DNA from 4 places in the Streptomyces sp. NPDC048419 genome. Region 1 is predicted to be linked to each of the others. Evidence: riboswitches for the same ligand, from Rfam matches in the RefSeq annotation. Region 1 holds a riboswitch; each other region holds the start of a gene.
What was found. A riboswitch is a leader RNA that binds a small molecule or an ion and turns the genes downstream of it on or off. The one in region 1 is predicted to bind cyclic di-AMP.

Region 1 (4,521 bases):
CCAGTTGGAGCGCGAGTGGCTGGACCGGCTCGGCACGGTCGCGGGCCGCGCCGACGAACTGTGCCGGTTCGCCGTCCTGTTCGGCGACCCGCAGCTCGCCCTGACCGCCGTGCAGCGCGTCCTGGAGGTGACGCCCGAGGAGGTCCAGGAGGTCGCCAAGGCCCGCCTGCGCCCCGACAACCGCGCGGTGCTCGTCTACGAGCCCGTCTCGGCCGAGGCCGCCCAGGACGCGAATCCCCCAGAAGACCCCGAGGCCGAGGCCACGGTCGAGGCCGGCGACGACAACGAGGAGGCGGCCAAGTGAGCGAGCTCGCCACGATGGAGTTCCACCCGCAGCCCCAGGCCGGCGAGGCCAGGCCCTGGGCGTTCCCGGCCCCCGAGCGCGGCGCGCTCGGCAACGGCATGACCGTTCTGCGCTGCCACCGCCCCGGCCAGCAGGTCGTCGCGGTGGAGGTGTCCCTGGACGCGCCCCTGGAGGCCGAGCCGGCCGCCGTCGAGGGCGTCGCCACGATCATGGCGCGGGCCTTCTCGGAGGGCACCGACAAGCACTCCGCCGAGGAGTTCGCCGCCGAGCTGGAGCGCTGCGGCGCCACCCTCGACGCGCACGCCGATCACCCGGGCGTCCGTCTGAGCCTCGAAGTCCCGGTCTCCCGCCTGGCCAAGGCGCTCGGTCTGATGTCCGACGCCCTCAGGGCGCCCGCGTTCGCCGACAGCGAGGTGGAGCGGCTGGTCCGCAACCGTCTGGACGAGATCCCGCACGAGCTGGCCAACCCCTCCCGCCGTGCCGCCAAGGAACTCTCCAAGGAGCTGTTCCCGGCGACTTCGCGCATGTCGCGACCGCGCCAGGGCACCGAGGAGACGGTCGAGAAGATCGACGCCGCGGCCGTACGCGCCTTCTACGACCGCCATGTCCGGCCCGCCACCGCCACCACCGTGGTCGTCGGCGACCTGACCGGCATCGACCTGGACGCCCTGCTCGGGGACACCCTGGGCGCCTGGACGGGCACCCCGGCCGAGCCCCGTCCGGTACCGCCGGTGACCGCCGACGACACCGGGCGCGTGGTCATCGTGGACCGCCCCGGCGCCGTCCAGACCCAGTTGCTCATCGGCCGCGTCGGCGCCGACCGGCACGACCGCGTCTGGCCCGCGCAGGTGCTCGGCACGTACTGCCTGGGTGGCACCCTCACCTCCCGCCTGGACCGCGTCCTGCGCGAGGAGAAGGGCTACACCTACGGTGTGCGCGCGTTCGGCCAGGTCCTCAGGTCCGCCCCGGACGGCACGGGCGCAGCGATGCTCGCCATCAGCGGCTCCGTCGACACGCCCAACACGGGCCCGGCGCTCGGGGATCTGTGGGCGGTGCTGCGCACGCTGGCCGAGGGCGGCCTGACCGACGCCGAGCGTGACGTCGCCGTGCAGAACCTCGTCGGGGTGGCGCCGCTCAAGTACGAGACCGCCGCGGCCGTGGCGAGCACGCTGGCCGACCAGGTCGAGCAGCACCTGCCGGACGACTACCAGGCGACGCTGTATCAGCAGCTCGCCGCCACCGGCACGGTGGAGGCCACCGCGGCCGCCGTGAACGCCTTCCCGATGGACCGCCTGGTGACGGTCCTCGTCGGTGACGCGGCCCAGATCAAGGAGCCCGTCGAGGCTCTGGGCATCGGCGAAGTCACCGTGGTGTCCGCGGAGTAGGGACACGCGCGCGTGAGGGCCCTGGTGACCGATGAGTCACCAGGGCCCTTGTATGTCCGAATTGAGGGAGAGTTGCCTGTCTGCCCTGTGGGATGCGCTACAAAAGCCGAGTTCCGTTTGGGAATTGAAGACCGCTCTGCCTAGCGTCGTCCGGGCTGTTCGTCAGGCAGTGCGCCGCGCCCGCGGCACCGGACAGTCATCGCCGAGTCCCCGTACGGCGCAAGCCAGGGGAGCCGGGGACCCACCGCAGTCCCTGGGGTGAATCGGACGCCCGCGCGCAAGCGAGGGGGTCCGTAGGAGACCTTCCTGCTCCGAACCCGTCAGCTAACCCGGTAGGCGAGAGGGAAGGAAAGGACCAGCCAGTTCATGGCGTTCATCTGCGCCACCGGGAAGCACCGTCGTCCCAGCAGGATCAAGCGCGGCACCGTCCAGGCGGCCGGCGTCGCGGCCCTCGCCACCACCGGCATCGTCGGCGGTCTCGCCGCCCCCTCGTTCGCCGCGGAGAACTCTGCCGAGAACTCCGTCGAGCAGACCGGCCTCAACCCCGTCATCACCATCGGCAACACGATCGCAGCGAAGATCGACGCCCAGGCCGAGGCCCAGAAGAACGCCGCCGAGGAGGCCGCCCGCAAGAAGGCCGCCGAGGAGGCCGCGCGTCTGAAGGCCGCCGCGAAGGCCAAGGCGGAGCACGAGGCCAAGCAGCGCGCTGCCCGTGCCGCCGAGCGCAGGCGCCTGAACGGCTTCGTCGCCCCGATATCGAACTCGTACGTCTCGACGGGCTACAAGACCGGCGGCTCCCTGTGGTCCTCCGGCAGCCACACGGGCATCGACTTCCACGCCGCCAGCGGCACGACCGTCCACGCCGTCGGTGCCGGCACCGTCGTCCAGACCGGCTGGGGCGGCGCCTACGGCAACCAGATTGTCATCAAGATGCACGACGGCACGTACACCCAGTACGGCCACCTGTCGTCCATCGGTGTCTCGGTGGGCCAGACGGTCACCCCGGGGCAGCAGATAGGTCTCTCCGGTTCCACCGGCAACACCACCGGACCGCACCTGCACTTCGAGGCCCGCACGACGCCCGAGTACGGCTCGGACATCGACCCCGTCGCCTACCTGCGCTCGCACGGCGTCGACGTCTGACGCACCACCGCGCGATCTCCCCGAGGCCCCGGCTCCCGAGCCGGGGCCTTTCGGTGTTTCACCGGCCCCGTGTCCAAAAAATATGCATGGATTCCGGACCGCCGTCGGAAATTCCGGCCCGGTGCAATAGAGTCACCGGAACGCACGTCAATCATCGGCGTTTCGCGGGGATTAAGTCGGAGGTCCGTCATGCGTATTCCGGCGCACTCGGTGTGCACGGCGATCCGGGACGACATCGTCGCGGGTGTCTACGAGCGCGGCGGCCGGCTCACCGAGGAACTACTCGCCCGCCGCTACGGCGTCTCGCGCGTCCCCGTGCGTGAGGCGCTGCGCACCCTGGAGGCGGAGGGCTTCGTGGTGACCCGGCGGCACGCGGGCGCGTGCGTGGCGGAACCCAACGAGCAGGAGGCCGCCGACCTGCTGGAGATGCGCGTGCTCCTGGAGCCGCTCGCCGCCTCCCGTGCCGCGCAGCGGCGCACCGAGGCCCATCTCAAGGTCCTGCGCGGCCTGGTCAGGCTGGGGCAGGAGCGGGCCAGGCGCGGCAACAGCGAGGATCTGCGCTCCCTGGAGGGCTGGTTCCACGAGACGCTCGCCCAGGCCTCCGGCAGTCCCGCGCTGACCTCGATGCTGACCCAGCTGCGGCACAAGATCGCCTGGATGTACGCCGTGGAGGCGCCCGCCAGCCCCGTGGAGTCCTGGGCGGAGCACGGCGCGATCGTCGACGCCGTGGCCCGCGGCGACAGCGAGCGCGCGCGTGCGGTCACGACCCTGCACGCCGAGCGCTCCGGTGCGGTGCACCGGCCGCGGTTCGCCCTCGGCGGCGGTCGCACCGACCGTGTGAGGACCTCGCAACATGCCGTAAACGTGACGGGCCCGCGGCATTAACATGCGCGCCGTATACAAAGAGGGCGGAATTGGCCGGGGGGTTGTTTCCGCTGCCCGCGGCCGGGAATTCCACTGGTGTTGATCGGAATTTCTGCCTCCCTTGCGGAGGAAATGCGAAGGGCTCGCCCGGTAATTCGGACGAGCCCTTCGGTGGTGCCGTGATCAGACGGTCTCGGGGAGTTCCTCGAGGCCTTCGGAGACCAGCTTCGCCAGTCGGTCGAGGGCCGCGTCGGCGCCCTCGGCGCCGGAGGCGAGGACGATCTCCTCGCCACCCTGGGCGCCGAGGCCCAGGACGGCCAGCATGGAGGCCGCGTTGACGGCGTTGCCGTCGGCCTTGGCGATCGTCACCGGGATACCTGCGGCCGTGGCGGCCCGGACGAAGATGGAAGCGGGGCGGGCGTGGAGGCCCTCGGCCCAGCCGACGTTGACGCGGCGCTCAGCCATGTGATGCTGCCCTTCGGTGTTCAGGGTTGTCTAGACCAGTTTCCCACAACGTGAAGCATGTCCGGAGCGGTCCTTCGCTCCGTCCGAAGGTGGGTCGTCGAACCGCGGCCTCGGCCCGACTTGCGTCCTTCTTCTGTTCTCGGCGACTGCCGTCCTCCCCACAGACTGCCTCGCGCCGTTGTCGGACGCGAGCCGTACTCTGGGGCCCATGCAGACCTCGTCGGACCGGCATGAGTATCCCGCCCACTGGGAAGCCGACGTGGTGCTGCGCGACGGTGGCACCGCGCGCATCCGCCCCATCACCGTTGATGACGCCGAGCGCCTGGTCAGCTTCTACGAGCAGGTGTCGGACGAGTCCAA
Region 2 (4,521 bases), on a different contig from region 1:
GCGGCTGTCACAGCTGCATGGGCGCTGGGCCGCCGAGTCCCGGCCGGCCGCCTCGCCCCTCACCTACGGCGAGAAGGTCGTCGGCAGCCGCCGCGGCCACACCGGGCACCAGCATCTGCCCTGGGTCGCCCTCGACACCGATGCGACCGAGGAGCACGGCGAGGTCTACGGCTGCGCGCTCGGCTGGTCCGGCTCCTGGCGGATAGCCGTGGCACAGCTGCCGGACGCGCGCGTGCAGATCACCGGCGGTGCCGGGCACGACGACTCCGGACTGCTGCGTCTGGAGTCGGGACAGTCGTACACGACACCTGTCTTCGCCGGCCTGTGGAGCGACGGCGGCTTCGGGGGTGCGAGCCGCGCCTGGCACGCCTACCAGCGCGCGTACGTGATCCCGCACGCGGACCGGGACCGGCCGGTGCTGTTCAACTCCTGGGAGGCCACGGAGTTCGACATCTCCGAGGAGCAGCAGTCCGCCCTCGCCCGGCGGGCCGCCGCGATCGGCGTCGAGCTGTTCGTCGTCGACGACGGCTGGTTCGGCAGACGCACCAGCGACCGGGCCGGACTCGGCGACTGGACGCCCAACCCCGACCGCTTCCCGAAGGGGCTGAAGCCCCTGGCGGATCATGTGCACTCCCTCGGCATGCAGTTCGGCATCTGGGTCGAGCCCGAGATGGTCAACCCGGACAGCGACCTGTACCGCGAGCACCCCGACTGGGTCCAGTTCCAAGCGGGACGAAAGAGGACGGAACTGCGCAATCAGCTCGTACTGAACCTGGCCCGCGAGGACGTCCAGGACTATCTGTGGCAGCAGCTCGACACGCTGCTCTCCAGTGCCCCGATCGACTACGTGAAGTGGGACTTCAACCGCGCCTTCACCGATGCGGGCTGGCCCGGCGAGCCCTATCCGCAGCGGCTGTGGACCGACCATGTCCACGCCCTGTACGCGCTGTTGGACCGGCTGCGCGCGGCCCACCCCGGTGTCGCCTTCGAGTCGTGCTCGGGCGGCGGCGGCCGCATCGACCTCGGGATCATGAGCCGCACGGACCAGGTGTGGACGTCCGACAACACCGACCCGCTCGACCGGCTCGCCATCCAGCACGGCTTCAGCCAGATCCACCCCGCGCGCGTGATGGCCGCCTGGGTGACCGACAGTCCCAACACCCAGCTCAACGGCCGAGTGAGCTCGCTGCGCTTCCGCTTCGTCAGCTCCATGGCCGGCGTGCTCGGCGTCGGCGGCGACCTCACCCGCTGGAGCGAGGAGGAGCTGGCCGAGGCGGGGGAGTGGGTCGCCCTCTACAAGGAGATCCGCCCTCTGGTGCAGCACGGCGACCTGTACCGGCTGCGGCCGCCGACGGGCGGGCTGAGCGCGGTGCAGTACGTGCGCGGGGACGAGGCGGTCGTCCTCGCCTGGCTCCAGGCGCAGAGCTACGGCGAGCCCGTGCCCGCGCTGCGGCTGAAGGGTCTCGACCCGGCAGCCTCGTACGAATGCCCTGAAACGGGCGAAATCCATAGAGGTGCCGTACTTCTGCATCACGGATTGCGCACCGGCCTGCGAGGCGATCTCGACGCGGCGGTCTTCCGGCTGCGCCGCATGTGAGCGTTGTGTCCGTATTGGGGCATTGGTGTAACTCGCTCCGGAATAAGGCCTCCTGGCGGGAAGGCGCGTGAGGAGCGTCATATCCGTGACCGAACGTGGTCCGTCATGTTCACGTAATTCACGTGCTTCACAAGGGAATTCGACGGGAAGACGCTCCCGTAATCCACGCAGGGTCACCACTATTTCCCATTAAGGATCAACAGAAACGCTTTCACAGGGAACCGTCACTTGTCCCTTTGCGTCTTCGTCGCTTACGTTCGCCACCGATCCGGACGGACGCCCAATCCTGCCGCTGCCCGGTGCCCGCACAACTCACCCGTGAACGGCAGGAACGGGGGACCCACAGGTATGACCGCCTGTTCCGGTTCCCGGAACGGCTTGGGGTAAAGCCGCGTCAAACGCGCGGCCGGGCATCTCCAGTCCGCACCCGACAGCTCACCTCGTAGGCGCCGGAGAGGAATTCGTCATGCCCGCGAAGGGTAAGCACCGCCGTCCGAAGTCCCTGCGCTTCACCCGCACCATCGCCGTAGCCGGAACCGGTGGCGCCGCGCTCGCGCTCCCGCTGATGGGTGCCACCGGCGCCCACGCCGCCACTGCGGACTCCGTTTCCCAGTCGGTTTCGCAAAAGGCCGTCCAGTCCCTTCCGGGTGCCGAGAAGAAGGCCACCGAGAAGAAGAGTGCCGTGAATCACAACGGCGTTCGGACCTATTCGGTACGGTCCGGCGACTATCTCTCGAAGATCGCCGATGAGCAGCACGTGGCCGGTGGCTGGAAGAAGGTCTACTCGGACAACCGCCAGGCCGTCGGCGACGACCCGTCGCTGATCCACCCGGGCCTGAAGCTCACGCTCGGCAAGAAGGCCGCTCCGGACGCCACCAAGTCCTCGGCCGCCCCGAAGGCCTCGGCCAAGAAGCCAGCCGTCAAGAAGTCGGCCGTCAAGAAGTCGACGGTGAAGAAGACCACCGCGACGCAGGCCTCCGAGACCACCGGCAGCGGCTTCACCCTCCCGGTGAACAGCTCCGCCATCGGCACCGGCTACAAGGTGGCCGGCAGCATGTGGTCCAGCGGCTACCACACCGGCGTCGACTTCGTCGTCCCGACCGGCACCACCGTCAAGGCGGTCGGCACCGGCACGGTCGTCTCCGCCGGCTGGGGCGGTGCGTACGGCAACCAGGTCATCATCAAGCTGGCCGACGGCCACTACGCGCAGTACGGCCACCTGTCCCAGATATCCGTCTCGGCCGGCCAGGCCGTGACCGCGGGACAGCAGCTCGGCCTCTCCGGCGCGACCGGCAACGTGACCGGCCCGCACCTGCACTTCGAGATCCGCACCACGCCGAACTACGGCTCCGACGTGGACCCGGTCTCCTACCTCCGCTCGAAGGGCGTCACCGTCGGCTGACCCCCCGGCGGCAACCTGCCTGACACGCCACCGAAGGCCGGACCCTCGATCCCCGGGTCCGGCCTTCGGTATGTCCGCGCACAGGTGCGGCAGTTGAGACGGCAACAGCGCCGGCCAGGTGGTTATTCCGAGCTTGGCGAACACTTTAGAAGTGTCTTATCTCACCGCCCGTCAAGCCCTTCTGACGCTTTCTTACGGTCGCGTAGGTCACATTCGAAGGTGGATCATCGGTCGATGTGGCAGACGATTCGAAGAGTGACAGCAGAGCAGTGATCGGGTCGTACGTTGCGGTGGGGGACAGCTTCACCGAGGGCGTCGGCGACCCCGGCCCCGACGGGGCGTTCGTCGGCTGGGCCGACCGTTTCGCGGTGCTCCTCGCGGACCGCCGACCCGAGGGCGACTTCGGCTACACGAACCTGGCGGTGCGCGGGAAACTGCTCGACCAGATCGTGGCGGACCAGGTGCCCCAGGCGATCGCCCTGAAGCCGGAACTGATCTCCTTCTGCGCGGGCGGCAACGACATCATCCGGCCCGGCACCGACCCCGACGAGGTCGCCGAGCGCTTCGAGCGGGCCGTCGTCCGGCTCACCGACGTCGCCGGCACCGTCATGGTGACGACCGGGTTCGACACCCGGGGCGTCCCCGTGCTCAAGCACCTGCGCGGCAAGATCGCCACCTACAACGGCCATGTCCGGGCCATCGCGGACCGCTACGGCTGTCCGGTGCTCGACCTGTGGTCCCTCAAGACCGTGCAGGATCGCCGGGCCTGGGACGGCGACCGGCTCCACCTCTCGCCCGAGGGGCACACGCGCGTGGCGCTGCGGGCCGGGCAGGTCCTCGGCCTTCAGGTGCCGGCCGACCCGGACCAGCCCTGGCCGCCGCTCCCGCACCGCGGCGCCCTGGAGATCCGCCGGGACGACGTGCACTGGGCGCGCGAGTACCTGGTGCCCTGGATCGGCCGCCGGCTGCGCGGCGAGTCCTCCGGGGACCACGTCACGGCCAAGGGGACGCTGTCGCCGAACGACATCAAGATGCGGATCTCCAAGGTGGCTTGAGGCCGCGGAGGCCGACCAGGGTGACCTGAGCCCCCGCCCCGGGCGGGGGCTCAGCGCTCGGAGGCCGTCAACGCCTTCCGCTCCAGGCCCAGTTCGCGCGCCAGGGCCTCGTCCACCCACTCCTGCGCCCGCGCGCGGGAGATCGCACCGGCGTACGACGTCATCTGCACGGCGAGCCCGTCGAGCAGGGCCGTCAGGCGCAGGGCCGCGCCGTGCGGGTCCGGGCAGCGGAACTCGTCGGCGGCCACGCCCTCGGCGATCACCTCGGCGAGCGCCGCCTTCCACTGCTTGTCGAGATCGCGCGTGACGTCCTGCAGCGCTGTCTCGCGCAGCGCCGCCGCCCAGCCCTCGATCCACAGCCGCCAGCCCTTGGCCTGGCCCGTCGGCGCGTACCAGCGCACCGCCGAGCGCAGTCGCCGCAGGGCCGTCGTACGGCGGCCGAGCAGCTTGCGCAGATGGGCGAGGTC
Region 3 (4,521 bases), on a different contig from region 1:
CCGCTTGGTCTGCGAACGGTAGACACGGGCCGCCGTCTGCTCGCCGAGCAGCTTGATCCTGGTCGCGGTCGAGAACCGGTCCCGGTCCTTCACGGCCATGTCCCCGCCTCCCGGTCACACGTGCGTACGTCCCCGCACACGGTACGGGACCGGTACGGGGACGTACGTACGACTGGCTCGGGCTTGACCACGAAGGGCCCTCGAAGTTGGTCAGGCCCGGAGGTTGGTCAGCCCTTGAAGCGGGGGAAGGCGCTGCGGCCGGCGTACACCGCGGCGTCGTCCAGGATCTCCTCGATGCGCAGCAGCTGGTTGTACTTGGCGACGCGCTCGGAGCGGGCCGGGGCGCCGGTCTTGATCTGGCCGCAGTTGGTGGCGACCGCGAGGTCGGCGATGGTGACGTCCTCGGTCTCGCCGGAGCGGTGGGACATCATGCACTTGAAGCCGTTGCGCTGGGCCAGCTCGACGGCGTCCAGGGTCTCGGTCAGCGAGCCGATCTGGTTGACCTTGACGAGCAGCGCGTTGGCGGCGCCGTCGTCGATGCCGCGGGCCAGGCGCTCCGGGTTGGTGACGAACAGGTCGTCGCCGACGATCTGGACCTTGTCGCCGAGCTTGTCCGTGAGGACCTTCCAGCCGGCCCAGTCGTCCTCGAACAGCGGGTCCTCGACGGAGACGAGCGGGTAGGCCGCGACGAGCTCCTCGTAGTACTCCGTCATCTCGGCGGCGGAGCGCTCCTTGCCCTCGAAGAGGTACTTGCCGTCCTTGTAGAACTCGGAGGCGGCGACGTCGAGCGCGAGGGCGATCTGCTCGCCGGGGGCGTAACCGGCTTCCTTGATGGCCTCGAGGATGAGGTCGAGGGCCTCGCGGTTGGAGCCGAGGTTCGGGGCGAAGCCGCCCTCGTCGCCGAGGCCGGTGGCCAGGCCCTTGCTCTTCAGCACCTTCTTGAGGGTGTGGTAGACCTCGGTGCCCCAGCGCAGCGCCTCGGAGAAGGACTCCGCGCCGATCGGGGCGATCATGAACTCCTGGATGTCGACGTTCGAGTCGGCGTGCGACCCACCGTTCAGGATGTTCATCATCGGCACCGGCAGCAGGTGCGCGTTCGGGCCGCCCAGGTAGCGGAAGAGCGGCAGGTCGCTGGCCTCGGAGGCGGCGTGGGCCACGGCGAGGGAGACGCCGAGGATGGCGTTGGCGCCGAGCGAGCCCTTGTTGTCGGTGGCGTCCAGGTCGAACATCGCCTGGTCGATCAGGCGCTGCTCGGTGGCGTCGTAGCCGACCAGCTCCGGGCCGATCTGCTCGATCACGGCGAGGACGGCCTTCTCGACGCCCTTGCCCTGGTAGCGGTTGGGGTCGCCGTCGCGGAGCTCGATGGCCTCGAAGGCACCCGTGGAGGCGCCGGACGGGACGGCGGCACGACCCGTGCTGCCGTCGTCGAGGCCGACCTCGACCTCGACCGTGGGGTTGCCTCGGGAGTCCAGGATTTCCCGGGCTACGACGACGTCGATGGACGGCACGAGCATCTCCTTCATGGATGTGACGCGACTACGGCAGTAGCGCGGTGGCGCTGCGAGACGAGCCTAACCGCCCGAGGCCGATCGGCCAGCCGGTCGCCCACCCCTTGAGCAGAACCGAGAGTAAATTGTTTCCGAACGGAACAAAAACCGGCGCGGAAGCACGCGCGCGGGGCACAAAAAGCCCCGCCCCGGTGCGTACGGGGGAACACGCACCGAGGCGGGGAGACCGTGGGGACGGGGGCGGACCCTCACGTGTCCTCCATGCTGGAGGACACGGCTGTCAGGGCGCTGGGGTCCGGCTACCGGCCCGCTGTCACTTGAGGTGCAGCTGCTGGCCCGGGTAGATGAGGTCGGCGTTCTGGACGATGTCCTTGTTCAGCTTGAACAGCTTCGACCAGCCACCGGCGACGTGGTGCTTCGTGGCGATGGTGCTCAGGGTGTCACCCTTGACGACCTTGTACTCGCCGTCGCCCTTCTTGACCTTCTTGCCGGTCGGGGTGGTGACGGTCTTCTGGCTCTTCTGCGACTTCGCGGCCGGACGCTCGGAGGAGCGGGAGGCGGCCTGCGAGTCGGAGTGGGTGGTGGTGCTCGGCTTCGAGGCGGCGGCACCGTTGTAGGCGGCGCCGGACAGGCCCGTGCCGCAGACCGGCCAGGCACCCTTGCCCTGCGCGGCGAGAACCTTCTCGGCGACGGCTATCTGCGCCGACTTGGAGGCCTGGTTGGCCTGCGGGGCGTAGGCGGTGCCGCCGTACGCGGCCCAGGTGGAGGCGGAGAACTGCAGACCGCCGTAGTAGCCGTTGCCGGTGTTGATGGACCAGTTGCCGCCGGACTCGCACTGGGCGACCTTGTCCCACTCGGAGGCGGTGGCGGCCGAGGCGTTGCCGGCCGCCATCAGCGGGGCGGCGATGGCGACACCGGTGATGCCGGCGAACGCGGCGACCCGGGTGGCCTTGGAAGGACGACGGTGCTTGCCCTGACCGGAAAACAGCATGGTTGATCCCCTCACCGACGCCTGCGAGGTGAGCTGTCGGGTTCGGGCCGGTTGAGTTGCCCGGTCGCGCCTCGCTCTCGCTCGGCACGGCTACACCCCAAGCCGCCACCGGCAACTTCCCGGTGGGGCACTTACCTTGGGTCCCCCGCTCCTGCCTACGGCGCTTGACGCGACGACTGTTCCCGTGCGGCCGCTGGCAGGATTCGGCGTTGCGGCAGACGGGGCTCGTGTTGACGAGCGGTGAAGACCGTAGACACGCGGTCCGCGGAAATTCAAAGACGATCAGGGCTTCTGAGACTCATCCCACACTTTCACCAAACCGGACATTACCGAGCGAAGTGTGACGTGAACTCCCGTTGGTTTTCGCCCTATTCGCTACCGAGTCGCAGGGTCTGACCGGCCACGATCTGGTTCGGGTCGGCGCCGATGGCCTTCTTGTTCTCGGCGTACAGCGCACGCCATCCGCCGCTGACGTCACGGGAGTCGGCGATGGACGCGAGAGTGTCGCCGGCGTGGACCGTGTAGGTGTCGCCCGTCCGGCTGTCGGCCTTCACCTCGTCGGCGCTCGCGCCACGGTGACGGCCGCCGCCGAGCGCACCGGTGTCGACCAGGCTCCAAGAGCCCGCCGACTGCTCGGAGTTGTCCGACTCGTCCCTCTTCGCCCGGTCTGTGGGTGAGCTGTCACTCCCCTGCGAGGCGCTCGGGGCGCGATGGGGCGGAGACTTGGACGGCGAGGCGGATGCATCGGATTCGGTGGAGTTGTCCGTCTTGTCGGTGGAGGCCGACGGGGACGGGCTCGAGGACTCGTCCGCGGACGAGTCGCCAGACGAATCCGACGAAGAGGACTCATCGGACGAGTTGCCCGAGGAGTTGGACAGACCGAGGGAACCGGACGTCCCGGAGGAGTCGGACGAATCGGAACCGCCGTCCAGCACACCGGTGTCGATGTCCGCCGAGTCCGAGTCCTTGCTCAGCCCGGTGGTCAGCCCGCAGGTGTGGAACGCGCCCACGCCCTGGTCCGCCAGGACCTTCTGGGCGACGGCGATCTGCTGGTTGCGGCTGGCCAGGTCGGGCCGGGTGGCGTAGTCGAGACCGCCGTACCTGTCCCAGTCGTCCTGGGTCAGCTGAAGGCCGCCGTAGCGGCCGTTGCCGTTGTCCTGGCTCCAGGCTCCGCCGGTCTCGCACTGCGCCACCTTGTCCCACGTGCTGCCGCCGTCGGCGGCGCTCGCGCCGGAGGCGGCGAGGAGCGGGATGGCGATCGCGGAGCCGGTCACACCGGCCGCGACGATGAGGGCGGGAGCCTGGCGGGGGCGACGGTGTCGACCGTTCCCGGAGAGCATGCAAGGGCCTTTCGGAGACAGCATTGACCGGCGCGGCGCATGGTGATCGGCACAGCGCACTGGTGGGTGAACGTATCGGCTGACGATCACTTGTCACAAGTTAATGCCGCGTAGATCACGTGAAGATCACATAGTTGAAAGCGTGTCATCTTTGACCGGTTCCGCGCGGTGGTCCGGCCACCGGCCGGTGCCGATACGGTCGTGCTGTGAACGTCCCGAACCCCGCCCCCGAACTCTTCACCTGGGAATTCGCCTCGGACCCGTATCCGGCCTACGCCTGGCTGCGCGAGCACGCCCCCGTCCACCGGACGAAGCTGCCCAGCGGGGTCGAGGCCTGGCTGGTCACCCGCTACGCCGACGCACGTCAGGCGCTCGCGGACGGGCGGCTGTCGAAGAACCCCGACCATCACGCCGAGGACGCGCAGGGCAAGAGCAGGACCGGCATCCCGGGCGAGCGCAGTGCCAACCTGATGACGCATCTGCTCAACATCGACCCGCCGGACCACACCCGGCTGCGCCGTCTCGTCTCCAAGGCGTTCACCCCGCGCCGGGTGGCGGAATTCACGCCCCGGGTGCAGGAGTTGACGGACGGTCTCATCGACCGGTTCGGGGCGCGGGGCGAGGCCGACCTGATCCATGAGTTCGCCTTCCCCCTCCCCATCTACGCCATCTGCGACCTGCT
Region 4 (4,521 bases), on a different contig from region 1:
TTCGGCCTGCTGACCTGGCTGGTGATCTGGACACGCCAGCGCGAACTGCGCACCGTGCGCGAGGAACTGCCCGCCTACGCCGTGGCCGGCTGGCTCTCCCCCGCCGAGCCCTACGCCCTCGGCTCGATGCGGGCCCGCCGGCTGGCCCGCGACTACGCCGCCCACTACGGCGGCCGGCCCGCGGCACGCCAGGTCACCCAGTACGAGGCGTACGCGACCTCGCTGGCCTTCCTGCGGCACCGGGGCCGGTGCGGCCGCGCCGGCGCGGACTTCGTCGTGAGGGAACGGGAGTTGCTGTACGAGCTGTGGCGGCGGCGCGAGGTGTCGCGTCCGGCGCTGGACTACGCGGCGCGCGCGACGGCGCCCGCGGTCCCCGTGGTCGCGCCGCCCTGGCCGGTGTACGGGGTGTACGGATACCCCGCGATACCGAACCCCGCGTACAACCCGTACCAGTCGTAGGGTCCGCCCGCCCGTGTGATCAGGCCGACGCCTTCGTCAGCCGCGCGACCTCCGCCTCCGTGAGGGTCAGCTCCCCCACCTCCAGCAGCGCCGGCAGCTGCTCCACCGTGCGGGCGGACGCGATCGGTGCGGCGACCGTCGGCTGAGCGGTGAGCCAGGCCAGGGCGACCGCGGGCACCTGGGCGTCGTGCGCGCGGGCGATCTCGTCGAGCGCCGTCAGGACCCGCTGCCCCCGCTCGCTGCCCAGGTACTGCGCCACCCGGCCCGCCCGGGCGCCGTCGACCGGGTGCCGGGCCGGTACTTGCCGGTGAGGAAGCCCGCGGCGAGGGCGTAGTACGGGACGGCCGCGAGGCCGTAGCGCGCTGCCACGTCCTGGAGCTCGCCCTCGTAGGTGTCGCGTGGGACCAGGTTGTAGTGGGGCTGCAATGCCACGTACTTGGCCAGGCCCTCGCGGTCGGAGAAGTCCAGCGACGCGCGCAGCCGGTCGGCCGAGATGTGGGAGGCGGCGATGTGCCGCATCTTGCCGGCCCGCACCAGTTCGTCGAGTGCGCCGACGATCTCCTCGACCGGCACCTCCGGCTTGTCGAAGTGCGTGTAGTAGAGGTCGATGTGATCGGTGTCCAGGCGGCGCGGGGAGGCGTCCGCGGCGGCCTTGATGTTGGCGGCCGTCAGGCCCGGGAACTCGGGGTGCCCGCTGACCTTGGTCGCGATGACCACGTCGTCGCGGTTGCCGCGCGCCCTGCCCCTCCCGCACTCTCGGCTCCGCTCGAGCGGGGGGACCCCCACCCGATGATCGTCTCGGACTCGCCGCCCTGGTTGCCGTCGATCCACGCCGAGTAGGAGTCGGCGGTGTCGAGGAAGTTGCCGCCGGCGGCCGCGTAGGCGTCGAGCAGGACGTGGCCTCGTCGGCGGTCCAGCCGAAGACGTTGCCGCCGAGGCAGCGCGGGAAGACCTCGAGGCCGGAGGAGCCGAGCCGGCGCAGAGTAGGGGACGTCATGCCTTACGCCAACGAATGCGCCGGAGCGGCCCATTCCGTCGGCGCCGCAAAGATCACGTGAACACGGAGCGTGCGACCGGCGGACGCGCGCACGTCCGCCGGCAGCCCTGACGTCGGGGGGAGGCCGCCAGGACCACCGGGGTCCGGGCGTGGATCAGGGGGTGAGGCCCTTGCCGCGCAGCCACGTCATCGGGTCGATGCCCTCGGCCTGGCCGTTCGGGTGGACCTCGAGGTGCAGGTGCGGCCCGGTCACATTGCCGGTGGCGCCGATCCGGCCGATGACCTCGCCCGTGCTGACCTGCTGGCCCACGCTCACGCTGATCGACGACTGGTGGCAGAACCACAGCTCCGTGCCGTCGTCGAGGGTCATGATCGTGCGGTAGCCGTAGGCCCCGGCCCAGCCGGCCTCGGTCACCTTGCCGCTGTGGACGGCCTTGATGGGCGTGCCCGTGGGGGCGGCGAAGTCGAGGCCCGTGTGGTAGCCGGAGGACCACATGGAGCCGGGCTGCCCGAAGGTGCCGGTGATCGTGTAGGACACGACCGGAAGCTTGTACTGCTTGGCCAGTTCGGCCAGACGCGCGGCCTCGGCCGCCTTCTTGGCCTTCGCCTCGGCCTTCTCCTTGGCGGCGGCGGCCTTGGCCGCGGCCTCCTTCTCCGCCTTCTCGGCGGCGTCGCCGGCCTGCTTGGCGATGGCCGCCTCGGTGACGGACCGGGCCTTGCTGTCGACCTGCACCTGCTGGCTCTCGGCCTGCGCCATGATGCGGTCGCGCAGCGCCTGACCGGCGTCCTTGGCGCCCTGGTCGGTGTCCTTGGTGGTCACCCCGACAGTGCTGAGCGCGGTGGCCGAGCCCTTGGGTGTCTCGGTGGAGCCGCCGAACATGTGGCCCACGGAGCCCAGGTCGGGCATGGAGATGGAAACCGGCGGCTTGCCGGTGTTGGCGCTGGCCATGCCGCCCGCGCCGACGGCGGCTATGACGCCGACGCCGAGGACCGTGGAGCTGCGGGCGAGTCCACCGCCGCGCTGCTTGGCGACACGGTGCCGGCCGCGGACCGGCTGGAGGGACTCCTCGGTGGGGTTCCACTCCTCCCACGGACCCTCGTCGGAACGGGGACCGGGGAAGCCGAAGGGCTCGGTGCTCGGCACGAACGGTGCTGCCGGGGCAGGCGGGTTGGACGCCACGTGGGCGCGCTCCTTTCCTTCCTTCTCGCCTACCGGGTTAGCTGACGGGTTCGGAGCAGGAAGGTCTCCTACGCGCGTATACCAGCCGTGCCTCCACGGCGGTATCCATGCGATTCACCCCTGGGTGGTGGTTCCCCGGTTCCCTTGCGGGATTCGGCGCGTGCGCACGGAGCCGACTCTTGTGACGGCTGGGACGACCGCGCTGCGTTATCGAACGTTAATAGACGCGGGGTGCTGATTCCAAGCTGTTCTGCTTGATCATTAATGCTTCTTGGCCTGGACGTACGGACCAAGAGAGGCGAAAAACGGGCGAGTTGACCTCACCCCGTAAACCCCGCCCGTTCTGACGGTGTGTCAGTCGTTATGCGGAAAGCGGTCGCCCGGTCACCACATGTGACGAGCCCCTGTGCCGGCATCCCGAAGGACACTCCTGGGCGGGAAACACTCAGGGCCGGAATCCGTTTCCGGATTCCGGCCCTGAGCCTTGAGTAGCGGGGACAGGATTTGAACCTGCGACCTCTGGGTTATGAGCCCAGCGAGCTACCGAGCTGCTCCACCCCGCGTCGGTGTGACACCAGCATACGCCATCCGCGGGGTCGTCGACGCCACGGCTCAGAAGCCCGGCAGATGGCGGTTCGGCGCCTTGGCCTGCTCCTCGTGTTCCTCCAGCACGACCACCTCCACGCCCTCGGCCGCCAGCAGGCCGCTGCCGTCCGCGTCCGCGACGAAGGTGTCGGGCTCCCGCCAGGCCGTGACCACCCGCCCTACGCCCGCGTCGAGGATCAGCCGGGCGCACGGCTTCGGCCGGGACGCGCGGTGGGTGCAGGGCTCCAGGCTGCTGTAGACCGTGGCCGACGCCAGCCTCGGATCGGCCTGGTCGAGCTTGACCAGGGCCGCCTCCTCGGCGTGCACGACGGGGTCGCCGTCCTCGCGCGAGTGCCCGCGGGCGAGTTCCGTGCCGTCGGCGGCGACGATCACCGCGCCCACGCTGAAGGCCGTGCGGGAGGGCGGGCACAGCGCCGCCAGCTCGCAGGCGAGGGCCAGCCAGTGGTGGTCGGCGGCGGTGGGCAGGGGGCCGGCGCCGGGGGCGGTGGGCTCGTAGCGCATGAGGACGACGTCCTCGATCCGCCGGGTCTCCGTCAGGCGCAGCCGGCCGCCCTGGTAGGCGCCGGGGCCGAAGAGGCGGGGCGCGTCCGGGTCGCCCACGAAGAGCGGGGCGAGGACGAGCTGGAGTTCGTCGGCGAGGCCCTGCTGGAGCAGCTGGGTGTGGATCGTGCCGCCGCCCTCGACCATCAGGCGCCGTACGCCGCGTTCGCCGTGCAGATGCGCGAGGAGCGTGCGCCAGTCGAGGTCGGGGCCGAGCGCGACGACGTCGGCGGCGAGGCCGAGCGCGCGGGCCCGCTGGGCCCCCTTGTCGGTCGTGACGAGGAGCTTGTCGCCGCCGGTGTGCCAGAACTTGGCGTCCGGGTCCAGTTCGCCGGAGCCGCTGACGGTGACCTTGAGGGGGTACTCGGGCCGGCCGGCGGCCACCCGGGCGGCCCTGCGCTGCGGCGAGTTGACCAGCAGCCGCGGGTTGTCGGCGCGGATGGTGCCGGCGCCGACGAGGATCGCGTCGACCGAGGCCCGCACCTCGTCCACGCGGTCGAAGTCGGCGGGGCCGGAGAGCAGGAGGCGTTCGGGGCCGGTGTCGTCGAGGTAGCCGTCGAGGGAGACGGCTGCGGACAGCAGGACGTGGGGGTACGGCATCGGACGCGCTCACTCTCGGCGGCGGGCAGGCTTGGTTAAAGTTTGAAACAAACTTACACTGCACGCATGACGACTCGCTGGCTCACGGAGAAGGAGCAGCGCGCCTGGCGCGCGTACATCGCGGCGACGCACCTCCTGG

Region 2: linked by a shared signal. The riboswitch ahead of ACGFYN_RS29695 (peptidoglycan DD-metalloendopeptidase family protein) and the one ahead of ACGFYN_RS03450 (M23 family metallopeptidase) in region 1 are both predicted to bind cyclic di-AMP.
Region 3: linked by a shared signal. The riboswitch ahead of ACGFYN_RS27660 (transglycosylase family protein) and the one ahead of ACGFYN_RS03450 (M23 family metallopeptidase) in region 1 are both predicted to bind cyclic di-AMP.
Region 4: linked by a shared signal. The riboswitch ahead of ACGFYN_RS16850 (M23 family metallopeptidase) and the one ahead of ACGFYN_RS03450 (M23 family metallopeptidase) in region 1 are both predicted to bind cyclic di-AMP.

The regions. Positions count from the first base shown of each region.
Region 1 is NZ_JBICXT010000001.1:794,983-799,503, reverse strand. Features, by position in the region: gene ACGFYN_RS03460 (M16 family metallopeptidase) at 1-304, shown strand, start outside; gene ACGFYN_RS03455 (M16 family metallopeptidase) at 301-1,689, shown strand; cyclic di-AMP (ydaO/yuaA leader) riboswitch at 1,880-2,043, shown strand; gene ACGFYN_RS03450 (M23 family metallopeptidase) at 2,056-2,832, shown strand; gene ACGFYN_RS03445 (GntR family transcriptional regulator) at 3,022-3,717, shown strand; gene ACGFYN_RS03440 (HPr family phosphocarrier protein) at 3,880-4,161, opposite strand; gene ACGFYN_RS03435 (GNAT family N-acetyltransferase) at 4,370-4,521, shown strand, end outside.
Region 2 is NZ_JBICXT010000016.1:74,623-79,143, forward strand. Features, by position in the region: gene ACGFYN_RS29690 (alpha-galactosidase) at 1-1,597, shown strand, start outside; cyclic di-AMP (ydaO/yuaA leader) riboswitch at 1,875-2,059, shown strand; gene ACGFYN_RS29695 (peptidoglycan DD-metalloendopeptidase family protein) at 2,064-2,999, shown strand; gene ACGFYN_RS29700 (SGNH/GDSL hydrolase family protein) at 3,269-4,054, shown strand; gene ACGFYN_RS29705 (TetR/AcrR family transcriptional regulator) at 4,105-4,521, opposite strand, start outside.
Region 3 is NZ_JBICXT010000014.1:150,747-155,267, reverse strand. Features, by position in the region: gene ACGFYN_RS27670 (septum formation initiator family protein) at 1-99, opposite strand, end outside; gene eno (phosphopyruvate hydratase) at 228-1,514, opposite strand; gene ACGFYN_RS27660 (transglycosylase family protein) at 1,822-2,499, opposite strand; cyclic di-AMP (ydaO/yuaA leader) riboswitch at 2,503-2,672, opposite strand; gene ACGFYN_RS27655 (transglycosylase family protein) at 2,868-3,839, opposite strand; gene ACGFYN_RS27650 (cytochrome P450) at 4,046-4,521, shown strand, end outside.
Region 4 is NZ_JBICXT010000006.1:350,645-355,165, reverse strand. Features, by position in the region: gene ACGFYN_RS16860 (PrsW family intramembrane metalloprotease) at 1-459, shown strand, start outside; partial or broken gene ACGFYN_RS16855 (aldo/keto reductase) at 479-1,456, opposite strand; gene ACGFYN_RS16850 (M23 family metallopeptidase) at 1,611-2,636, opposite strand; cyclic di-AMP (ydaO/yuaA leader) riboswitch at 2,648-2,805, opposite strand; tRNA gene ACGFYN_RS16845 (tRNA-Met) at 3,126-3,199, opposite strand; gene ACGFYN_RS16840 (dihydrofolate reductase family protein) at 3,249-4,382, opposite strand; gene ACGFYN_RS16835 (MarR family winged helix-turn-helix transcriptional regulator) at 4,449-4,521, shown strand, end outside.